Regions from separate parts of the Pradoshia sp. Z4_20 genome, predicted to be linked through region 1. Evidence: riboswitches for the same ligand, from Rfam matches in the RefSeq annotation. Region 1 holds a riboswitch; the other holds the start of a gene.
What was found. A riboswitch is a leader RNA that binds a small molecule or an ion and turns the genes downstream of it on or off. The one in region 1 is predicted to bind preQ1.
Positions count from the first base shown of each region.

Region 2: it holds a riboswitch for preQ1, as region 1 does, so the genes downstream of both, AC4BHP_RS16995 (QueT transporter family protein) here and queF (preQ(1) synthase) in region 1, are expected to answer to the same signal.

Region 1 is NZ_JBZAJD010000001.1:1,003,433-1,015,977, forward strand. It holds gene AC4BHP_RS04840 (hypothetical protein) at 1-1,149, shown strand, start outside; gene AC4BHP_RS04845 (NAD(P)/FAD-dependent oxidoreductase) at 1,448-3,361, shown strand; gene AC4BHP_RS04850 (YhgE/Pip domain-containing protein) at 3,569-4,720, opposite strand; gene AC4BHP_RS04855 (TetR/AcrR family transcriptional regulator) at 4,850-5,434, shown strand; gene AC4BHP_RS04860 (metal-binding protein) at 5,552-6,130, shown strand; gene AC4BHP_RS04865 (hypothetical protein) at 6,567-6,809, shown strand; partial or broken gene AC4BHP_RS04870 (transposase) at 7,199-7,513, opposite strand; gene AC4BHP_RS04875 (NanQ anomerase/TabA/YiaL family protein) at 7,555-8,004, opposite strand; PreQ1 riboswitch class I at 8,359-8,405, shown strand; gene queF (preQ(1) synthase) at 8,531-9,031, shown strand; gene queC (7-cyano-7-deazaguanine synthase QueC) at 9,087-9,758, shown strand; gene AC4BHP_RS04890 (VUT family protein) at 9,758-10,297, shown strand; partial or broken gene AC4BHP_RS04895 (IS3 family transposase) at 10,423-10,508, shown strand; gene AC4BHP_RS04900 (hypothetical protein) at 10,573-11,283, opposite strand; gene AC4BHP_RS04905 (FAD-dependent oxidoreductase) at 11,677-12,545, opposite strand, start outside.
Region 2 is NZ_JBZAJD010000010.1:49,963-62,507, forward strand. It holds gene AC4BHP_RS16975 (AI-2E family transporter) at 1-434, shown strand, start outside; gene AC4BHP_RS16980 (GTP-binding protein) at 502-3,261, opposite strand; gene nadE (NAD(+) synthase) at 3,587-4,405, opposite strand; gene AC4BHP_RS16990 (DoxX family membrane protein) at 4,780-5,310, shown strand; PreQ1 riboswitch class I at 5,478-5,522, shown strand; gene AC4BHP_RS16995 (QueT transporter family protein) at 5,530-6,015, shown strand; gene AC4BHP_RS17000 (ferritin-like domain-containing protein) at 6,172-6,606, shown strand; gene AC4BHP_RS17005 (hypothetical protein) at 6,688-7,395, opposite strand; gene AC4BHP_RS17010 (DUF368 domain-containing protein) at 7,577-8,377, opposite strand; gene AC4BHP_RS17015 (quinone oxidoreductase family protein) at 8,604-9,584, opposite strand; gene AC4BHP_RS17020 (enoyl-CoA hydratase/isomerase family protein) at 9,604-10,413, opposite strand; gene AC4BHP_RS17025 (SDR family NAD(P)-dependent oxidoreductase) at 10,398-11,165, opposite strand; gene AC4BHP_RS17030 (2-phosphosulfolactate phosphatase) at 11,167-11,913, opposite strand; gene AC4BHP_RS17035 (phosphotransferase family protein) at 11,915-12,545, opposite strand, start outside.

The DNA of each region.
Region 1 (12,545 bases):
ATTGCCAGAAAGTACAGCTATGAGCCGATGATGTGGAGTGATATGTTTTTCCGGTTGGCGAGTTCGGGAGAGTATTACGATACCGAAAGCCCAATTCGAGAGGATGTTATAGAAATGATCCCAGATGACATATCATTAGTTTATTGGGATTACTATTCGGTTGAGTCGGAAAAATATGATGGTATGTTGAAAAAACATAAACAACTCAGTAACAACATAATTTTTGCTGGCGGCGCTTGGAAATGGACTGGCTTTTCCTCAAATAATCATTTTAGTCATCATGCAGGTGAAATTGCTCATAAAAGCTGCCTTCGTAATGGAGTTAAAGATGTATTTATTACAGCCTGGGGTGATAACGGCGCGGAAGCATCAATTTATTCCATACTTCCGACCTTACAGCTTTGGGCAGAGCTTTGTTATACGGATAATGCTGAAACAAGCCGCCTGGAGGAGCGCTTTACCACATGTGTCGGAGGGAATTACTTTGATTTTATGAGCTTGGATATGACGATGATGGTACCTGGTAATAAATTGCCGAATAACCATTCAATTAACCCGGCTAAGTATCTATTGTATCAAGATGTATTATTCGGGTTATTTGATAGACATGTGATACCTAATGAGTATGCTTCGCACTTTCAAAACTGTGCAGATCGTTTTAAAAAGTGTATCAATAGAAATCCCGATTGGCAGGCATTGTTTCTGACACAGTATTCCTTAAGCAGTTTATTAGCAATTAAGTGTGAGGCAGGGATAAACATTCGGCAAGCCTATCATAATCAAAATCGTGAAATTATGGAGGACTATTGTAATACCTTCTTACCTGAAATGAAAAAGTTAGCAGAGGAATTCATGAAAGCTTATCAAACGCAGTGGATGGAAGAGAATAAAATATTCGGTCTTGATGTATTCGATCTTCGGATGGGCGGCCTGCTGCAGCGGATTCAATCCGCCATTAACCGGCTCAATGACTACCTTAAAGGCAGGATAAACGAGTTGGAAGAATTAGAACAAGAGATTCTCTATTTTGATGGCCGGGAAAAGGATGAAGAAACAAGCGCTATTAGTGCTAACTTATGGCATACAATTGCAACACCTTCTGTTATAGCAGGAATATGGCATATCTTTATCCGATTTAAAGTTATATAGAAATGAATAAACAATATAAGAAATCATAATATGTTCTAAAACCTGTGTAAACAGCAGTCACGCAGAGTATGACTGCTGTTTTTTTCACAAACCGTACAAATAAAGCGTTTAAATCACATTGATTAAATTTATAGAAAAATTTACAATAATTGTATGGATGGTACTTATCTTTAAAATCCAGTCATCATTCTTTATGTGAAATATATCACATAAAATTATCTAATAATATATGAAAGCAAGGGGACGCTTCTGGCATGGTTTTGATCGAATTCGTCCCTTTTAATGAGGTGGCCACAAAATGTTGGTATTAGAACCTATTAAAGTCGGAAATTTGGAACTGAAAAACAGATTTGTTATGGTTCCAATGGGAGCAGAACTCGGAAATTTTGATCCAAGAACAGTAGATTACTATGTTACCAGAGCAAAGGGCGGAGCATCGATGGTGATGACAACCGTTATTGCAACAGAAGCTATCGATGGCCATACCCCTGCATCCACATTGACAGAAGAAAGTTTTGCAGGCTTTAAAGAGCTAGTGGATAGGGCCCATGAATTTGATTGTAAAATCTGCCTTCAAGTGGTGCCCGGAATTGGATTAGGTGGTATAGGAGAGGGCAGGCTAAAGCCTGCTTCAGCATCAGCTTTACCATTGTATCCCGGTGCTAATATAACCTTTGAAGAATTGACGATTGATGAAATTAAGTTTATACAAGGTGAAATCTCGAGAACAGTAAAATTAGCGAAGAGAGCAGGAGCAGACGCCATTGAAATCCATGCTTATGGCGGGTACCTGACAGATAAATTCATGACTAAACGATGGAATATCCGCCAGGATGAATATGGCGGAAGCTTTGAAAACAGGATGAGATTTTTAACAGAAATAATCGATGTCATCAAGGAAGACCTTGGAAGTGACTTCCCTCTCCTTGTTAAATTTACCCCGGATCATTTCTTGCCAGTAGAAGAAGGGTACAGGGGAATTGAAGAAGGAATAGAGATTGCCAAACTATTAGAAAGCAAGGGTGTCCATGCATTACATGTTGACGCTGGCTGTCATGATAATTGGTACATAGCAATGCCGCCTATTTACCAGCAGGATATGGTTCCACAAATGATTTCATCTGCTAAAATTAAGGCTGTCACGTCTTTGCCAGTTCTTTCAAATGGGCGCCTGGGTGACATTGAAAAGGCTGAAGCTGCACTTCGAAATGGTTGGATTGATATCGCGGGAGTTGGAAGAGAGTTTTTGGCAGACCCAAATTTTCCAAAGAAAGTGATGGAAAATAGAACGGACGAAATCAGACATTGCATTTATTGTAATGAAGGCTGTATTGCTACCGTTGCTGCTGGTAAGAGCATAAACTGCGCCGTCAATCCTCTTACGGGCTATGAGGGATTGAAAGAATTGAAAGCAGCAGATGAATCGAAGCGGGTTCTAGTGATAGGTGCTGGTCCTGGCGGCTGTCAAGCTGCCATAACAGCTGCAGAAGCAGGTCATGATGTGGAAATATGGGAGAAAAAAGCCTATCTAGGAGGGAACTTTCATAATGCCTGTATGCCTCCGTTTAAGCGGGATGGAATGAAAATTCTCGATTATTATCGGACAAAACTTGACCGGTTAAATATCTCGATTAGGTATTGTAAAGAGGCAACGGAAGAAGCGATATTATCCTATAAAGCAGATTTGGTGGTTCATGCTACCGGTGGCAATCCTATAATGCCAAGTGCAATCAAGGGACTGAATAAGAGCCATGTTTACACAGCAACAGACGTTCTGCAAAATCAAGCTCTTCTTGGAAAAAAGATATCGGTTATTGGCGGCGGGCTAGTCGGCTGTGAAACCGCAGTTGTGCTTGCAAATAAAGGAATGCAGATCACTATTATCGAAATGGCTGAAAAAATGTTACCTGAACCTTTATTTATACAAAATGCAATGATGTTAAACCAGCTTTTGCAGCACCCAAATATCACGTTTAAAACATCTGCTAAAGTAACAGAAGTACTAGATCAAGCCGTAGAAATTGAGGTAAACGGCAATAAAGAATGGATTGATTGTGATAGCGTTGTGGTAGCAGCAGGATTTTCGTCTAACAATCATCTATATCACTCTTTAAAAAATAAAACGAATATTGTTAACGTTGGTGATAGCGTGAAGGTTAGAAAAGTACTTGATGCAGTACACGAAGCATATGATGCGGTCTTAAATTTGTAGAATTATAATAAAAAGCTGAGACAAATCTACGAATGAACAAAAAAGCCGGCAGAATTTTACGAGGAGTAAAAATCTGCCGGCTTTGATTTTGAATCTAGTGATGTCCCTGCCTCTATTCAGCTTTATTTATATAAGAGCGCAGATCCAGTTGGAATGACTGAAGTCGAATATTTATAATGTTGTCAGAGCACATCATTATAAATAAGCTTATTTAGCATTAGTTTTTTTTGCACGCACTGGTTTAAAAATAGATAGAACATACATCACTAACCCTGCAATACCAATTCCTAAAATGGTGTTGAATGATTGGCCAGTGTAGAAGCCGCTGCCGAAGTAGAAAATTTCACGTAAACCTTCAGAGGCAAAGCGGATAGGAACCCAAGGGCGAATGAAGTTTACAAAGAAATCAGGAAGCATTTCTTGTGGTGTCATTAAAACACCCATACCTAACAGCATTACAACCATGAATAAGGTAATGGCTGGTTTACCGATCCATGCAGTTACTCCGGAGACTAATAAAAAGAAACAGAAGGCTGCAAACGATACGAACGAACCAACCAAGAAGTAGCTAGGCATATTAATACCAGCGATTAAACCAAGCGTTGCAACGGTAAAACCAGAGAATAGGGCAATAATTATGCCGAATAATGCTTGACCTCCCATTAGGTGTAACGCTTGTTTCCGAGTTAATAATTCTTTTTTCAAAATGTTTGAAGAAGCTAAAAATACTATGAAACCACCGATTAACGCACCTACCCAAGCAGGAACTGCCATTAAGGTTGGAGCACTTCCGTTTGCAGTTGAGGCTGTAACGGCATTGAATACTTTTTCTTCAGAAACAATCGGATTCACAAGTACAGCTGCCTTGTTAGCCTCGATTTGTTGACCGTCCATTTGCGCAATAAAATTTGAAGAATATTGGTTGTTTAATTGGGTAATTAAAGCAGTTAAAGCAGTCTTAGCATAGTTCGCACCAGTTATGTTATAACCTTGGTTAATATATACCTGTAAAGTTGCTGGAGAGTTGTTAGTCAGCGCATTTTGCAATGTATCATTATAACCTTCAGGAATGACTAATGCAGCATAATACTGTTTATCATCAAATAAATCTTCAATATCTTCTTCTTTTTCATTTGTAAAAGCTAACATTGGTTCTTCGCCGTCAGTGCCTTTACTCATTTGTTCAACTGCCGATTTCACGGCATCTACATGTACGCCTTCATCATTTACTATAAGTGCAACTGGTAAATTTCTTACTTGTGGGTTACCTTGAGCAAATAAATTTAATGAGAATAACGCAATAATTAAAATTACTGCAATAGGAGCAGCCCAAGCTAATTTTTCTTTAAATAATCTCAATCAATTTCTTCCTTTCTTAATAAACAACATATTGTTCAGTAATATTTATTCATTTTATAATCAAGGTATAAACAGAAGCAATGAACAAAAGTGAACAGCTTGTTCATTTTTAGAAATAGAGGGATTTTTGTGAGTATTTATGAAGAAAAAAACCGTAAAACTAAACAACTAATTCAAATGTCATTTTTGCAAATTTTAGAGAATAAGCCGTTTGAACAAATTACGATCGGGGATATAACAAAAACCGCACAAATTAATCGAGGAACTTTTTATTTACACTATCAAGATAAATTCGATTTGCTTGATCAAATAGAACAACAATTGTTTAGAGATTTAGGAAATCATATTGACGAATTACAATCTCGCTACTCTTCCATACATACATTTGAAAATGGACAAGAGCAAATAGCTGCTTCTCTATTTAGTTCAATTAAAATGCATGCACCAATATTAAAAATTTTCTTAAGCAATCATGGTAGAGCAGGTTTTCATATTAGATTCAGGGATGCCTTTTCAGAAAAAGTACGTTTGAATTTAGAGAAAAATGATAGCATTAATGCAAGGTTAAAGGCCCCTATGGAATATTTTTTATCTTTTATCACATCTGCTTTTTTAGGATTAGTCGAACAATGGGTTCAAAATGGTTTAGACAAAACACCAGAAGAAATGACAGCTCTATATATTGATATTATTTCTTTTATTCAAAAGAAGTAATGCGACTTTTGAATCTGGGAAAATTCATTCTACAATTCTGAATCATGCCTAGATAAAAAACCAAAATTATTGGCTTTTTTGTTTTTTCGACGACGAACAGAAGAGCGAACACTTGTTTTGAGCGAAAATGTGTTCCCAGCTCTGATTATCCCCTATAATGGAAAACAATGGCTGGTTCAGGAGAACCGTCATAAAAGAACAAAACGGAGGATTAGGGTGGCAAACGGGAAAGCACATAAGAAAATAAACCTAGTATTTTTAACTATTGGAATTGGGGCCGTATTGATCAGTTCTCAACAATATGTGCATGGGATTTCCGTGATTATAGGATATCTCTTCGGCACTTATTGGATGAACCCTGATTTGGATATAAAAAGCAATCCGTATCGGAGGTGGGGATTCTTACGGTTCATGTGGATTCCCTACCAAAAATTTAAGCATCGCTCCATCTGGACACATGGGTATGTGATTGGAGATATCATCAGATATCTGTATGTGATGGCTTGGATCATGCTGGGAGCAGGAGCGATGAGTATCCTGACAGATGTGCCATATGGAATTTATATCAATCATTTAGAGGAATTCGTTATTCAACATAAGTTGTCTTTCTTATCCTTTATTGTCGGGAATATGCTTTCATCTACCGCACACATTTTGACCGACCATGCTTCAACCACTTTCAAAAAGGTCTTTTAGCCAAAATCCAAATCCCTTTTCTGCTAGGAGAAAAGGGATTTTTAGCATTTCAAGATGGCTTGTCGTTCGTCAAACTTCAATATGTTCTCTCAAATCGAAGCCATTTTAAATACTCTTCGTCTTAAAAATAGGCTGTTTTCGTAAAGATTGTTGCTTTATAAAAAAGGCTGATTTATATCCATTTTATGGTACGGTTAGATTATAGTAGCTTATTGAACAAACGGGGCAGGTTAGCGAAAAAAGGACTTATATTATTTTTAAAGACATATATATAATAATGGTTTTACATACCACCGGGAAAATAAACGACATATATAAAGACATCAAGCTTGACCAAGGCATTATAATTAAGTTCAAGAAAGAATGTCCTCAAAGAGAATATATTTATACAAAATGGCTTGTAAGCTATTTTGTCGAACGATTAGGGGGTAATATGGTGAGTGAAATAGATAAACGCAACAGATTAAAGGAAGAGCCATTCAATTACCAAATAACGAAAAAAGGGACAGTGATCATCTATTACGAAGGCAAGCAAATCAAAATTGTAAAGGATGGGAAGGCTGCGCAACTTATAGAAAAATTAAATGCAGCAGAAGATATAATGGAAGTACAGCTTTTATTAGCTAAAATTACAGGGAACTTTAAACACGGCAACGAAAAAAACGGTAAAAATAAATAAACAAATTCATTCCTCGGAGATTTGGCTATAAAAGACGCTGCTAGAAATTTATAAATAAGGATCTTTTATATATCAATGTTGATTATACAAAGACAGGATGGCAGTGAAAGACGGGCGATTCCTGCCCGAGCAGTGGGACAGGTTAGATCCCAAATTATTAAACAGTGGCGTTCATCCTAGAAAGATTAATGCTTTTTTGTGGTTGAATATCTTGTTGAAGTAAAGGGGCAGGTTCGTATTATATAGTTCAGCCAGAACTTTCTGGTTGAACTTTTTTCATTTGAATTTAATCTATCAGTAGCCAGGGTAGAACGTAAGGGGCAGTGGGACAAATGATCCCGTCCGCTAAACTGTTCACCCCCTACTTGTAGAAATATGTTTGAGGCTGGTTCATCTCTACCTCCACGCTTCTTAGCCTTTCTATCAATTACTTCTCGGCCTTTGAAAGACTCTTTGAAAAAGGTCTCATCGCTTTCGATAATTCCTTTTAAAGTTTGAAATCCCAATGAACGAAGGGCAAAAAGCACCTTATGTCGCCAGTAAAATGCGGTAGACAAATGGATTTTTAGTCTTTTGGCAATCTTCGGCAAGGTGTAACCCTCAACTATTAAATGAAAGAAAGTAGACCACTTTCCAAGATAACGAGTGCCAGATATAGGAGTGTTAGTTAGGTCGTTGAAAAACTTTCCGCAATCACGACAAAGATTAAGAGAGGCAAAATCATGAATTGATTTTGCCTCTTCCATTAATCACACAATACTTTTACTACTGCTTTTTTTACAGTTTGCGGTTGTTGCACACAAACACCTGGCATATGAGCATCTTGGGGCATAAACACAGCAAAACATCCTTCTTTCACGATAAGATGATTACCCTCGCCATTCAAGAACATAACATCATTTTCTTTTTGTTCCTCTACGACTTCTGTATCTTCCTTATTTGTATAAACCATTCTTTCCTCGCCTTTAATGACGTATTGGATATCCGTATATGAGTAATGAGCTTCCAGGCGACAGTCTTCAATGAGCTTTGTTTCATACTCTTGAATCATTACGAAGACCTTGTCATTTTCAATTTCATACTTTCCTACCGGCAAGGCTTGCAAATCATTTTCCATTAAAAAAGCGAAGGCTTTCTTTAATCTAGGATGCACTCCATCATATAATGGAGCATTTGATAACTGATCGATAATCATATATGTTTCCTCCGATACGTAATATAAGTATATAAAATAGTAACATAACCAGTAATAGCGATACAAGAACTTGTATACAAGTCTGGTTCGTATGATATGAAAAACCGAAGGAGAAAGAAATAATTGAGTTTGATTAATAAACCATCAAACCTTTAGATAATAGTCATCTGGCCATTTATTTGTGTAAAATTGCCAAAATACTTTTATCGTCTAACTTGTGTTTATCATTTTTAGCTCAGCTCCATATTTTATGAAACACCCGTGATTCAACTTACATCTGTTAACTTTTTTCCTTTTATAACCATTATCGGGTGTGATATGATAAGATGTAATTAAAATAATATCTGAAGATTTTCAGGAGAGGTTCATAGCGGATACCCTCTATAAAAAACTATGGATACATGTCATTCTCGCCATGTCCATATATTGGACGTGGCTTTTTTGACTTTCTAAGTAGTTATTTTTATAGAAAAAGAGTATGGCCCTCCTTGGAATGATTAGATATCTAATTCAAGGAGGGTTATTTATGTCTGGTCGACAACAAAGAGAAGGATTAGAGGATTTAACGTTATTGGGAAATCAAAATGTGAAGTATGCATTTAATTATGCACCTGAAGTATTAGAGTCTGTAGATAATTTACATTCAGACCGTGATTACTTTGTTAAGTTTAATTGCCCTGAGTTTACAAGTCTTTGCCCAATTACGCAGCAACCGGATTTTGCGACCATGTATATTTCGTATATTCCAAATAAAAAAATTGTAGAAAGTAAGTCACTAAAATTATATTTATTTAGTTTCCGCAATCATGGAGACTTCCACGAAGACTGTGTCAATATCATTATGAATGACTTAATTAAACTGCTGGATCCTCGTTATATCGAGGTATGGGGCAAATTTACTCCACGCGGGGGTATATCAATCGACCCTTGGTGTAACTATGGCCGTGCAGGTACGAAATATGAAGAAATCGCAAATCATCGCTTAATGAATCACGATTTATATCCCGAAAAAATTGATAATCGCTAACTGAGTGTTACCACAATTCGTTAAAATCCTTTTATCTTGGGAGGGGGGAAAGATCATGAAGCAAGAAAAAGCATTAGTCGTGTTTAGCGGCGGACAAGATAGTACGACATGCTTGTTCTGGGCAATGAAAAATTTTGGAGAGGTAGAGGTTGTGACATTTAATTATGGGCAACGACATGCATTAGAAATTGAATGTGCAAAACAAATCGCTAATGAATTAAACGTCCATCATCATATTTTAGATATGTCATTACTTAATCAACTTGCTCCGAATGCATTAACACGCGCTGATATTGAGGTGAAGGATGGTGCGGAAGGAGAGTTGCCATCAACGTTTGTACCGGGTCGCAATTTATTATTTTTATCTTTTGCAGGTGTATTAGCGAGACAAATTGGTGCAAAGCATATTATTACAGGTGTTTGTGAAACAGATTTTAGCGGATATCCAGATTGTCGTGATATTTTTATAAAATCATTTAATGTCACAATCAATTTATCAATGGAAGAAGCCTTTGTTATACACACACCTTTAATGTGGTTGAACAAAGCAGAAACATGGTCCTTAGCAGATGAATTAGGTGCATTTGATTTTGTGAAAGAAAAGACCTTAACGTGTTATCACGGTATTAAAGCGGACGGCTGTGGTGAATGTCCCGCTTGTAAGCTGCGTCTGCAAGGAATGCACACATATTTACATACCAAACAGCATATAGGAGGATCAATATGATACGGATTCTATTCTATTTAGTATCAATTGTAACGGCAAATGTACTGACAGCGCGCTTTGCTCCATTAGAATTTTGGATATTCATTATTCCAATGGGATCGTTCTTAATTGGTGCAACCTTTATCTTCCGTGATTTGGTTCAAAATAAACTTGGTCGTAAGAGGACCTATGGTTTTATTTTCTTAGCTTTAGTATTATCAGCAACTGCATCTTATTTATTAGGAGATACTCTAATTATCGTCGCAGCCTCTGCGCTATCATTCTTAATCGCAGAAACAACAGATACAGAAATTTATACACGTTTAAAACTTCCGATGGCTTGGCGTGTCTTTTATAGTGGAATGGTTGGTGGTTTATTAGATTCAGTTGTGTTCGTCATTGTAGGACTAAGCCCATTAGGAGCTGGATATATTCCTTGGTCAGCTGTACCAGCTGCAATTATTGGTCAGATTATCGTGAAAACGGTTATGCAAATGATTGGTGCATATCTATTAGGGCAAGGGTTGTCTTATAAAGAAAAATATCTGGCGAAAGTATAAAAAAGTACAATAAACAAAAAGAACTATCAAATGGCTTTTCTGATACGGTTAAGGGCTTATTGAAGTCCGAGCTTCTTTTTCTCCGGAAATTTAAGAGTTTGGAGTATTTTGAGAAAGAAATGGCGGACTATATCCATTATTACAATCACAAAAACAAATGAAGGCGAAATTAAAAGACCTGAGTCCAGTTGAATACAGAACTCAGGTCTTGAAGCAGCCTAATTATATATGTCTAAATTTCTTGAATCAGATCACACGGGAACTGCTTTTATTTCTTAATGTTTACAGGAAATCACTTTTACACTTTTGACTTTTCCTTTTACCGCTTCTGGCAGATATTCATACGTTTCAAATGGCTTTGGTTGGCCTTTTTTCAAGCTGTCCGCATAGCCTGACAAGACTGCGACCATTTGGTTATTTTCATCTAGTAAAACGGCAGCATAGGATGCATCAAACTCTTCATCTGTCGAATTCACAAGTTTGCCTGTTACTGTGTACATTTTGTACTCATCTTCTTTTAATACAGGGTTTTCCACATTAACACCGACATATTCCTCAGATGCCTTGTCATACTCAGGCACGCAATACACTTTGGCGATGTTCTCTTGTTTGATAGGTTCTTCAATAAAGAGGGTATTCGAAATATAGGTTTTCTCCCCTGGATTGACAATGTGCGGGTAACTGCTTCCGCCCATTTGGGCACCTAATACATTTCCGTCTTTGTCTTCTGCCGCTAAGTCAGAAGAATACAACACTGCTGGGATGTTGCTGGTATTTTCCAGTTCGGCATAGTAGTAAATGGTCGTGTCATCACCGGTTTCGATATAATATTTTTCTTGGGTGAATTCCAAGTTGACTTCCTGCTGATCGTTTTCTTGAACGTTAGTGGTGGTAGAAGTTGTTTCATTGTTTGTGTCTTTTGTTGCGTTCGAACAAGCCGTCAACAACAACGCTCCAAACATAATAATGAAAAATCGCTTCATCACTGTTGTGCACTCCTTTGGTGAAATTAGGATCTTATTATAGCATGGAAGGGAAAGGTATTTTACTGTAATTTCCATTTACAAATAATTACCAGTTAGAAGCGTTGCATTAATGAAGAACGAAGGTGGAGAACAACATGAATAATTTTTTTGAGAACTGGCATATGAATTTCCAAAGAATCTAAAAAACGTGAATGAAGCACTGAGTAAAAAAGAAAAAGTATCTGGTTGTTCTTTTTGTCTGTATTACCATGGAACGGTCTTTAGTATGGTTAATCATTTTAAAAATGGAGGTATTTTCTCCTTTTGTATAAAAGAAAAGAGATATTAATAGAAATAACAAAAGCATAAGAACTTTAGTTGTTCAAATGCTTTTGTCTGGGTTTAAAAAGTCTCTTATTTTTTATCCTTACAGTGCATGGAAGCTACATAACCAAAGGTCATACCCGGTCCCAATGTTGCTCCTGGCCCAGGATAAGAATGACCCATAATGGATGATGAACAGTTACCACAAGCGTATACATTATCAAATACTGTACCGTCTTCTTTAACAACTCTTGCTAATTCGTCCGTAACTACCCCGCCTTTAGTGCCGATATCCCCTGGGTAGACTTTCATTGCATAGTAGGGAGCCTCATTGATTTCAAGTAAATTTGGATTTGGCAAAGAAGGATCCCCGTAATATCGATCATGTGGTGTTTCTCCTCTATGGAAATCTAAATCTTTTCCGTTTCGTGCAAATTCATTGAATCTGTTCATTGTTTTAACTAAATTTCCTTGTGGAATATTTAATTTGTTTTCTAATTCTTCGACTGTATTTCCTTTCAAAACAACACCATTCTCATAGTATGCTTGAGGGAAATCTTGCCCGGGGAATAGGCCAGTAAATATATATCTTTTCTTGGCTCTTGCATCTAAAATAATCCAGGAAGTGATGGCTTTACCGTCTGTTTTTTCATTATGTTCATACATTTTATCAACGAATTCATGATATGGAGTCGGTTCATTAATATATCGATTTCCGTCTTGGTCAACGATAATCATATTCGGCAAGCCTCTATCCGCTACTAAGAAAAATGGCATACCCAAATGATTAATGACAGTAGGGGCACCCCAAACTCTGTCCATTAAACCAAACTTCGCATTCAATTTTGCGAAAGGCTCAATAATATCACCAGTTTGACCTTTTGGTGAGCTTGTCCAACTCACATCTTGTGGACTTGGAAGATATTTATCTCTCTTTTCTTGATCCCGAGAAAATCCAC
Region 2 (12,545 bases), on a different contig from region 1:
TATCCACTTATATCGTCGGTCAATTTATCGTTGCAATAGTCGATGGCATCCTTATGTATATTGGATATCTAATTATTGGGCTTGAGAACGCATTAATTTTAGCTATTTTTGCAACTTTACTGACCGTTGTACCTTTCCTTGGACCGTTCCTTGGAACCATCCCTGCGATTATATCAGGTCTATTAATCAGCCCATTTACAGCCTTTAAAGTTCTGATATTATTAGTCATTGTCCAGCAGCTTGAGGGTCATCTCGTTACACCTCAGGTAATGGGAAAACGTTTGGATATCCACCCGCTGACGGTCATATTATTGCTGCTTGTAGCGGGTTCCTTATACGGATTTATAGGAATTCTCATAGCTATACCTACTTATTCAGTAGTAAAGGTTATTGTTAAAAATTTCATTAAATTCTATAAACTGCGAACATCTTAAAGCTCCTAAACTTCACATAAAAAAGGTGATTCAGGATGGCTTAACCACCATCCTGAATCACCTTTTTTTACCTTGAAATAGTTTGAACTTCTTTTTGACCAATTAAAATCCATTCGTATTGTCGTAATCGCAATTCGTATAGCTTTAATGGGTCACGATACAATTCTGGCTGAGAACGCATCTTCTCAAGTACGCCATTATGTTCAGCAATTTTCTCATTCGTATCTGACATTGCACCATTCATTACTTCTGTCGGATCTGCAAAGAACATTGAAACATCTCGAGTAATCGATTTTTCAAACATATCAAATTGCAGCAGGAATTTATCTGCAATCAATTGAGCAACCTCTGTATAATCCTGTGTTTCAATCAACGTTGTATATTTATTGTACATAACACTTTTATTCGCAATCGATCCGAATAACATGCCTGCACTCTTCAATAATAATTGTTGCGGTGTGTGGCGAAGCAGTATATTAATGGTCTCCATTTGTACACCGCTCGTCATTCGGTTTGCATCCCTGCGCCAGTCATCCAGCACTCTGAAATCACATTCCATTTTCATTCGTTCTTCCTGATAAATGGCATTGAAGCCTTCAGCCATTTCTTTTAAATAAGCCTGACTCTCTTTTAACTCTACTTCCGCTTCGGTAATCCAATCCTTTAAGGAATAAAAATACTTAGGCAAAATCGTATTCTCCAGGTATTCCTGAATCCGTACATTCATTTTCTCATTTAAGTCTATATGAATCTTGCGGAAATCACTGTCCTCTGTAATTAAATCTTTGCTGGCTCGGAGAATTTTAGGTACCGCCGCCTCCACATCAAGGCGAATGGCTTCCTTCCTTTGTTTAAACGTCTTACGCAACAATACTGCTTTTTCTTTCTCCAAATCCTCCATCTGATTCTTCGCACCATTTAGTTTTGCTAAAAGGTCCTCATTCCAATGAATGGATTCAATCAAGCTTTCTTCCCTTTCCAATCGTTGGTCCAGCAAGCTTGATATAGTCTCACGTACAAAGTGAAGCAGCTTAGCAGTACGAGCGCTTTCCTTATATTTGCTTGTTAGATTCATTTTAATAAATTCAGCAAAATCTGAAAGCTGCCTATTGCTTCTATAATGAGCAGAATGAGCAAAAATTGTAGCATTTGGCAGGTAAGGACTGATTCTGGACCAAGCTTCATCCACTATACGAATAGCCTCCTGATCATTGTGAACAAGATCCATTTTATTTAATAAGAAATGAATTGGCAGATCTGGCACTTGTTCATGAAGGGCCATAACAATTTCGCGTTCTTTGTTTGTAAATGGATCATTTACATCTAATACAAGTAAAAGACCATCTGCCATATTCAAATAACGGCGTACTTCCTGGATTTTATTATTTGCAATACTGAATCCGGGAGTATCGATGATTGCTATTTGATTTTCGGCCAAGAATTGACTCGGAAGATGGTATTCAATGATACTTGGCTTGTTATCAACAAAGTTTCTGTTTGAAACCTTATCTTCAAGTTCCTCTAAATTTAGTGGATTAATCGAAGAGTCTGTCACTTCCATTATGCTTTCTTCTTCGGCATTTTTAAACATGATAGCCGATGAAGTTGGTTTATCAAATAACTCTTCTCCTAAAATAGAATGAATTAAGGCAGATTTACCGCTACCGCTAGTTCCGGCAATCATAATATGCTGTACATTTACATCTAATAATTCATCAATAATCCATTTTTGTCTTTCGCTGACAGATAAATTATTTTGATTTGCCCATTGATCAATTTCCTCAAATAATCGAACGCTATCCTCCAAGCCATTCCGGTTATTTTCAGCCTGCATTAATACTCTCTCTGCATGATCAATATCTATTTGACCTATCATACCAGGAAAATTATCGTTCCATGCCAATATAGCAGAAGAAGCTAAAAGAGCATGCTTCCTATCTGTTATGCGAATCCAGTTACGTAATAAACTTGGTAATAAGCCCTTTAATGTTTTTAATAATTTATGTCCATTAATTAATTCGAAGTAACCCTCTTTAAATAAGAAAGATAAATCTGACCATGGTTCGGGATGAACAAGTTCCAGATCCTGCAGTAAATCATTAAATCCCTGAACCCATTGCAAATATGCCGGTTCGCCCTTATAGCTGTTCCAAAGAGATACTGCAAGTTGTTCAAATTGACCGCTATCTATGGAATAGAGCTTATGTAATACTTGGTAAAAATAGCCAGGTTCCATATTTTTCGTTACACCCTGATCAATATAGGACTGCAGAACATCATACCAAAGCAATGACTCCGTACGGATGGATTCATTTACTGCAAGTTCAACTGCACTATTCCAATCACGTTGCTCTTCAAAGAATGAACGTGCTATTTCTGTTACTTGAGAGTCATCTGGATTCAACTTAACTACCTTTTTAATCGTTTTATCAGCCAGTTCAGTTTTATCCAATTTCGTATATAGAGCAAATAATTGCAATCCAACTTCGGTATTCAATATAATCGAGTCTGATTCGATAGATTTATATAGCTCTTCAGCGTTTTTATACATAGCCATTGCAAAGTAAGCATCCGCCATATTCTTTATAGCCCAAGGCGCCAGGTCATTGCTAACCTTTTCCCATTTAAAAATGGATGTCTCATAGTCTTTATAATGGAAATAAAGCTCTCCCTGAGCAAATCTAAGCGTTGATAGCTCAGGCAATTCCTTTTGTTGTTCTGCCAAAAATTCTTCACTTATTATAAGCAACGGATTCGCCGCATTATCGTTTGTTAATAAGGTTTTATATAAGGACTTTTCAATCAAGTTATTTTCATTATTCATCATACGACCCCTCCCTGGTTCTCTCACACAAATTTGTTCAATAGAATAGTTTATAACTTATATAGTGTAATAAAATTTGATTGCAAAACGGTTTCGGTAAAGTTTCATCTTCAATACAATATGATAGCAAAATGGAACATTTGTCATATTTGAAATAAATATATTAATAGATTATATCCTATACCCTCAGAAAATTAACTAAAACAATTCGTGTTTTTTATTCTCCAATTAATTATACCAGTATATCGTTATCTTAATCACGATTCATTTCACCTTACAATAGAATAAGCCCATGATTATGAAAATCACAGGCTTACTTTTTGGTTAGTTATTTCCACCAATTATCGTGAATGGATGCAGGCATTTGACGTTTGTGTTCTGTTTTTAAATATTGTTTTTCAATTTTTAATGCAGCTTCAGCATCGACTTTACGGCCTTCCAAATAGTCGTCAATCGTATCATATTTTAAGCCAAGCTCTGTTTCATCAGCTTGCTGCGGTTTATTATCCAGCAAATCGGCAGTCGGCTCTTTCATATAAAGTCTTTCCTCAGCTCCCAATTCTTTAAGCAATTCTCTGCCCTGGCGCTTAGAGAGACCCGATAAAGGAAGAACATCAGCTCCGCCGTCTCCATATTTTGTATAAAAACCTGTCACTGCCTCAGCAGCATGGTCTGTACCTATTACCAGAAGTCCATTTTGTCCACCAATGGCATATTGCGCAATCATACGAAGCCTTGCTTTCACATTCCCTTTATTAAAATCGGTTAATGCTTCATTAGTTGCTTCTTTGTATTGATCTGTAATGACATCGACAGTAGACTTGACATTAAAAGTAATACTTTCATCTGGTTTAATAAATTGCAGAGCACGCTGAGCATCATCTTCATCTTGCTGTACTCCATATGGAAGTCTGACAGCAATAAATTTAGCCGCAACCCCTTCCTCACGCAGTTCTTCCACAGCCATCTGAGCCAGACGTCCTGCCAATGTAGAATCCTGACCGCCACTGATTCCTAGAACAAATCCTTTTGCTCCGCTCTTCTTTAAGTAACTTTTTAGGAACCCAACTCTGTCTTTGATTTCTTCTTTAGGGTTTATTTCCGGTTTAACATGTAATGCTTCAATAATAACTGATTGTAAGCTCATTCCCATTCCTCCTTCAAACACCTATACTATTATTTTCCTTAAATGTTCTCTTTCTAACCTTTTATCATTAAATATATTTTACTCTTATATATAAATTTTTAAATAGCTCATTTAATTAAGAGTGTTATTTTTCATTCTAATACAACACTAATTGGTTCATTATGTAAAAGTTTGTGAAGGAACGAACAATATCACGTTTGTAAAGTTGTTTTTAGTATTAACTTAAAAGGTTCACATATTTTTGTACAAAAAAAGAAACACAGGGATAATGCACCACATTATCAAGCATATGGTATATAAATAAGGTATAGAAAGTTACTGGAACTAAAAACCGCGGATTAGAGCCAGTTAAATCCATATGGGAGTGATTTAAAATGATGAATTGGTTACGAACTAATAAATATGCCTCCGGACTATTATTGATTATAAGACTGTATCTTGGTTATGAATGGATGATTCATGGATTTGAGAAAATTAAAGGCGGAGCATTTGATGCATCCGGATTCCTTGGAAATATTGTTGCTAATCCTGTAACTGGGCCAGACGGAGGGGCACTGTATCCGATTTATGGTTCATTCATTGAAAAATTTGCGATTCCTAACGTAGGGTTAATCAACATCTTAATTCCATGGGGAGAATTTCTAGTTGGGCTTGGGTTACTGCTTGGTGTCTTAACAACTACAGCTGCCTTCTTTGGATTATTAATGAATTTTATGTTTTTATTTGGCGGAACAGTATCTACTAACCCGCTCTACATCATACTGGGAATGGTTATTCTTGTAGCAGGTGCAAATGCCGGCCGATTCGGTGGAGACTATTACGTTCTTCCCTGGATTCGTAAAACTATCTTCAAAAAGGATGACATAAAACCAATCAATACAAAAAAATTAACTCCAAGTCGTTAAACTAACGATTAAATAAGAGACGACGCCGAGATTTCTCTCGGCGTCTTTTATTGATTTATGCCAGTCGATCATAACTATACGATGATGTTTCGAACATGATGCAACTACAATTCTTTGTTGACTAGGCATCTTATTATGCTTATGATTATTTGGTGTCTTCGGAAATACTAAACGTGGTTCGTAACCATCCCACGATAAAAAACTAAGGGAGAGAAAAAAATGAATATTAGAACGCTTGCTGTAAATGGAGTTTTGGCAGCCTTATATATTGCTGTCACTATAATCGTACAGCCAATCGCATTTTCGAACATTCAGTTTCGAGTACCTGAAATGTTCAATCACTTGATTGTATTTAATAAAAAATACATGTATGGGATTGTGATAGGAGTATTTATCTCTAACCTCTTTTTCTCATCAATGGGTGCATATGATTTAATATTTGGTGTTGGCCAATCCATACTAGCATTAACAATCACCATTCTAACCTTCCGATTTGTCCGCAATATTTGGGCAAGGATGGCTATTAATACATTCGTTTTTACTTTTACCATGTTCTTAATTGCTATAGAGTTAAATATTGTTTTGAAACTTCCTTTCTGGTTTGCATGGGCAACAACCGCAGCTGGAGAATTAGCAGTCATGACAATTGGTGCTCCAATTATGTATGCTCTCAATAAACGTATTAATTTCTCAAAATTAATCTGACTTAATAATCCAAGCTTGGTCCTTTATCGGATCAGGCTTTTTATTATGTAAAAATATTCCCTGAACATTTCAAAATCCTGCCACAAAAAAAATGCTTAATATGTAGTAAAGTAGGGTACATTTGAATTATAGAATATAGAAGGAGTGGATTATAGAATGGAAAAAAAATTAAAAGAATTAATAGATGGTTTAAATGAAGATCTAGCAAACGAATATGCTGCATCAATCATGTATTCTAGCTATGCGGCAATGGTTTCTGGTTTATACAGACAAACACTGAAACCTTTCTTTGAAGGTGAAATAGCCGATGAACAGGGACATGCTTTATATCTTGCAGAAAAAATCAGTACATTGGGTGGAACACCAACTGTAACACCAGCAGAAGTTAAACAAACCACTGATGTTAAGGTAATGCTTGAATCTGCCTATCAGGCAGAAAAAGATACAATAGATCGCTACGAAACACGCAAGAAACAAGCTGAGGAATTAGGCTTAACTGAATTAGTTGTTAAACTAGAAGATCTTATCTCCGATGAAACAGGCCATATGGAAGAGATTGGCCGCATTCTTAGTGACTCCAGATTTGATTAATTCTTAACAATCTGCAACATGTTTAACACAGGGATAGAACCGTGATTCTGACAAGCAGAATTACGGTTCTTTTTATAGCTATTACTTCGGTAATGGGATTTCAAATTCTGTCTTTTTACCATTAAATAAATCTTTACCTTCACTGTTTAGGAATGGCCCAAACTCCAATTTTAAATTTCGTGTAATTAAGAACAAATCCTTGTCTATTAAAAAGACATGAAGCTTTTCACTAGATGTTCCGGCAGCAATTTCTCCTTGTTGGCTCGGCTCCAGATTTGTTTCTGGCAGATAGGTTATTTGATTATCGTTCCCTCTTAAAAAAGAACGAATGGATTTAAATATTAATGGTTGTTTGAAATTGTTCACAAGCTTTATTTTCATGGTAAGTATGATACGGTCTCTTTCATTTAAATTTTTGAACTTTGATTTAGTTTCCTCTGATGGGGTTATCTCAGCATACTGTATACCTTCTAACGTAATGATTACGTCCTCAATATTTTTAGTGTCATACATTTTTAAATTTTCATATAGTATCTTTTTCACACCCATATTGCCAGAAGTAAATCGATCTTGATACACCTCAGAGGATACAGATGGCTCTTCTCCTTTTGATGCCACGCCATTTTTTGTTTCTTTATCTTCGGTACCTTCTTTATTATCCGTACTTACATCTTCTGTAGTTTGATTCTTTTTATTATCCTTATTTATCGTCTCTTCTTTTTCGCTTCCACATGCTGATACTCCTATAATAAGACATGCCAAAAATATAAACCTCAGTCCCTTTTGCACGATTCAACCTCCAATACTTTTTATTGTAAAATTGTAGTTAATCTATACATTTGCTTATGTCTTAATATTCTAAGCATAAACGCCCTTTTCCTATCTATCCCACATAATTGTTTTAACAGTGCAGTCGAAACAAAATAAAAAAGGATTGTCCGAGACAATCCTTTTACTTTCTAGTCAATTATTACTTCGTAAAAATTTTCGTTACCAAAAGACCTGCCACAAAAGTTATACAACATAGCAGTATAGTACCTATTCCTGTTGGCAATCCAGGAACGATTACAAATATAGATCCAATAATCAACCCCATTATGACTGCAAACGTCATATGTGGATATGCCCTCAGTAAAAAGCTGATTGCTTTACTGCTCACAATAAAACCAACCACTGCTCCAGCCCCTACAAGTATAATAATTGTAAAGTTTAAATCTGATAAAGCAGAAATAACAGTTGAATAAACACCGAGCAACAATAATATAAACGAGCCACTAATACCTGGAAGCAGCATAGCCATACTTGCAAGCCAGCCGGAAAAGAATAATCCAAGCCCAGATAAAAGCGTTACATCAGATATAACAACAGATTCATTCGGCTTCAGGAAACCTAGTGCTGCCATCATGATCGCGACCAAAACGACAACCACAAAATGCTTTCCTGTAAAGTGTTTTTTCACCTCTGCCTGTCTTATAATAAATGGCAGTACACCGATGATTAACCCTACAAAAAAGAATTGTGTCGGTTCATGATGATGCTCTAGCAAATAATCAATCAATCGGCTAAACGTCAGTATAGTAAACCCCATACCGATTGCCAGTGGCAATAAAAAGCCCAGATACCTTCTCCAATCACGGCTAAAAAAGCCACTGATTGATAATAATAAGCGATCATAAATACCTAATATAAACGCTATGGTTCCTCCACTTACACCGGGAATTAAATCACTGATTCCCATTAACATACCACGATATATGTTTTTCCATTCCATTATCTTCAGTCCTTATTTTTTTATTTCACTATAATAGTTTACAAAATAAGAACTAGTAAAAACAATGGCACATAATACAAATTTAATGATGTTTCTTTATTCCATTAAAATGGATATAAGATAATATCAATATAACAATATCAAATAATGTCACATTTATACTTACTCTTATTATAATAAAAAACAAGCATGCTAGAACTGCATGCTTTGCGAGAATATCATCACCTTAACGACGAACCTGGAGTATTACCTTTCCTGTTGTTTTCCTCGATTGCAGTAGCTCATGTACTTTCGCTGCTTCCTCAATCGGATGGACTTCACCTATTATTAATTTTAATTTTCCCTCTTCTAGGAATGAAAAAAGATCACGCATGCTCGGCAACAGCAATTCTGGTTTTCTCATAATTTGCGGAAGAAAGAATCCAATGACCGACTGGTTTCTCGCCATTAAGGATGAGGGGTGCATCACGGCCTGTTCTCCGCTTGCGACACCATATATCACCAATCTCCCGAACGTAGCTAAGCATTTCAGTGTCTCCTTAAAAACATCACCGCCAGCCATTTCGAGCGCCACATTAACTCCACGGCCGTTTGTCGCTTCCAGCACGTCTTTATACCAACCCTCTTTTGTATAGTTGATACATACATCAGCTCCCAGAGAACGTGCAAGCTCCAGCTTTTCTTCCGTGCTGGCAGTTGCAATTACCTTACCGGCGCCCATTAATTTAGCCAATTGGACTGCTAAAGTCCCAACTCCTCCAGCTGCTGCATGAACGAGAACGGTTTCACCCTCTTGCAATTGCCCCATTGTTTTTAAAATATGGTAGGCACTCAAACCTTGAAGTGGGAGGGCGACCGCTTCTTTTAAATCCAGTTCTTCTTTCAGGAGAATTACGGACCGAGCCTCTGCAACAGCATACTCAGCATATCCTCCAGATTCAATCAGCGTGACCACTCTTGCTCCAATGTTTACGTTTGTCACTTCTGAGCCAGTTTCGACTACACCCCCGGCAACTTCTGCTCCTGGCACAAAAGGAAGTTTGGTTGGTACAACATATTGGCCTTCGCGTCTGGCAGTATCTGCATAATTCACACCAACTACATGTATTTCAATTAATACTTCATATGGACCAGGTTTCGGCCTATCTAATTCGACCATTTTTAATACTTCTGGTCCTCCGTACTCAGTAAATTGAATGGCTTTCATAATACATACTCCCTTTCTCTTATTTGCCGGTAAACTGCGGCTTTCTTTTTTCTTTAAATGCAGATACACCTTCTTGATGATCCTCCGTGGCTATCATCATCGTTTGAGTGATACGTTCTCTCTCTAGGACATCTTCGAGAGTAGCCGTAAAAGAATAATCAATCAGTTTTTTCATTTGCCCATATGCTTTTCCTGGACCATGGGATAACATAGTCGCATATTGAATCGCCTCATCACGCAAAGCTTCCAAAGGTACAAGTTTATTAATAACCCCAAGTTCATATAAACGTTCTGCTGGTATAGGTTCAGCTGAAAAGAAAAATTGTTTCGCCAAATGCGGACCAACTAAGCGTGGAAGAAAATAGGAACCTCCTGCATCCGAAATAAGGCCAACCTGTGAAAAACTTAAAACGAACTTACTTCCCTCAGCGGCCACAATCAAATCGGAGGCTAGCGCCAAATTAAAAGCGGCCCCTGCCGCAAAACCATGTACCGCAGCAATAATAGGAGTTTCAATCTCCTTCATCGTTAAAATACATTCATTTATGACTCCTAAATACTCGTAGGTAGTAGCTGCTGATTTGGTTCCCATCGTTTTTACATCTCCGCCGGCACTAAACGCCCGGCCTGCTCCGTTTAAAATAACTACTTTCACATTAGGATTTTTATCAGCTTTTTTTAATTCATTAATTAGTCCTGTTATCATTTCCGGGCTAAAAGCATTCAAGCTTTCAGGTCTATTTAATGTTAATACTAAAACTGAACCTATCTCTTTTATTAATAAGTGTTCCATCATCCATCTCCCTTTCTCTTTTACGTGATCATCCATCCCCCATCGACCAGTACATCTGTACCAGTCATGTATGAAGCTTCACTCGATGCTAAAAAGGCAATAACATTGGCTATTTCCTCACTGGTTCCTACTCTTTTCAATGCTGTGTTGCGTTCTATTGATTTCACAAACCGTTCATTCGTTAAAGACCATTCTGTCAACGGTGTTTCAACAAATCCAGGTGATACGGAGTTTGCACGGATACCATATGGTGCCATTTCAAAAGCAAGTGCCTTCGTAAAATTCAACACAGCTGCTTTTGCAGAACTATAATGAGGTATATGAGCAGCAGCTTTATGGCCTGATAGACTCGCTATATTAACAAATGCCCTATTACCTCCACGGTTAGCTTGCTCCATCATAAACTTTCCAAGTATTTTTGAAACCAAAAACACACTCTTCAAATTCACTTCCTGAACGATATCCCAAGCCTCTACGGCCGTATCCATTATTTTTGATTGCACTGAACCACCTGCATTATTGATGACCACATGCAAGTCCATAAAATGATCCTCAATAAAATCTAACAACGCGGTTACTTCCTCTTCTTTCGTAACGTCGGCCGCAAAACAGGTTGCCTGGATATGATGGCTTTGATTATTAATTTCATCAACAACACTTTCAAGCTTTTCTAAGGTTCTTCCAACTAGAATGACATTTGCTCCTTCTTTAGCCAAACGCAGAGCTGTAGCCTTTCCTATCCCGCTGCCACCGCCAGTGATCACGGCAACTTGCTCATGAAATCGCATCCTATACCTCCTTTTTTACCGTTAATATAACGCGATTATTTTTAAACACAGGAACAATCTCATAACATCCACTTGTACTTGATAACAGAAGATCTTCCTTTAATCCGTATTTGGTTAATAGCAATCCAACTCTGGATGCCGCCAGAACTGAGTATGAATTAGATGAATGGCTGTCATAAAAAGCCAATGCAGCTTTTCCAGCGTCATTCAGCTCAATCCCTTGATTGGTTCTGCAGGTTATATTTGCAATTAAATGGCCGGCACCATAGAAATCCTCTAGGCTGAATTCTCCTGAATTTCCTGAACAAATCACGACAATAGTTTCATCCTTGCTATCATTCAGTATCGCCTGTGCCACGGCAGCATTATTAAGCAAGGAGGATATATACACTAGATTTGCATATGCCGCTTTATGTAGAGCCACTGTGCCGTTAGTAGTTGAAAGAATCAAGGTTTTACCATGGATACGCGTGCTAATTTTAACCGGTCCTGGATAAAAAAATCCATCGATTGGTTCTGCATGTAATTCCCCAGCCATCAAGGCTTGTCCGTTCTCAAATTGTCTGCTTACTTTAATAGCTTCGTCCTGATTTAGAACGGGAATAACCTCTGTTGCTCCATTCTGCAAAGCTGTTACAATCGTGGTTGTGGCCAGGAGAATATCTAGTACAACAGCTATCTTGTTGCCTGAGGCCAGTTTTTCTGGTGATATATCTTCCTTGGTCAGCAGGACATGAACTTTCAGCATCTTATTGATTCCTTGTAAGTAAATAAGCATGCTCAATCAATGTTTTTACATACTTATCAAAGCTGGCAAATCTCGGATCCTTTGTTTGGCCATTATGATAACGATAGTAGATTTGCTGACAAATCCCCGCTAATTTGAAATAGGCAAATGTTAAATAGAAATTCATATTGGAGACATCACGGCCGCTTTGTCTTGCATATTCTGAAATAAATTGTTCCCTTGTATAAAATCCATCTCGAATCGTAACAGATGGCTTCCCCAGTCCTTTCTTCAATACTTCAGAATCGTCCCCCTCTGCCCAATAGCTCATAGCTACTCCAAGATCTGCGAGCGGATCCCCGACCGTCGTCATTTCCCAATCAAATAGACCGACCATTTCCGTCCCATCCTCATTAAACATCGCATTGTTCAATTTATAGTCATAATGAATAATTGAAGCATCACATGAAGCTGGAATGTGGTCTACTAACCATTTCTCTAATTCTTGTATATGTGGAATATCATCTGTTTTTGCTCGTTCATAACGTGCTATCCATCCATTTGTCTGTCTTTCCATAAAGCCATCAGGCTTACTGATTTCCTTCAATCTAGTCTCCTGATAGGAAATGCTATGAAGCTGAACAAGCCGTGCT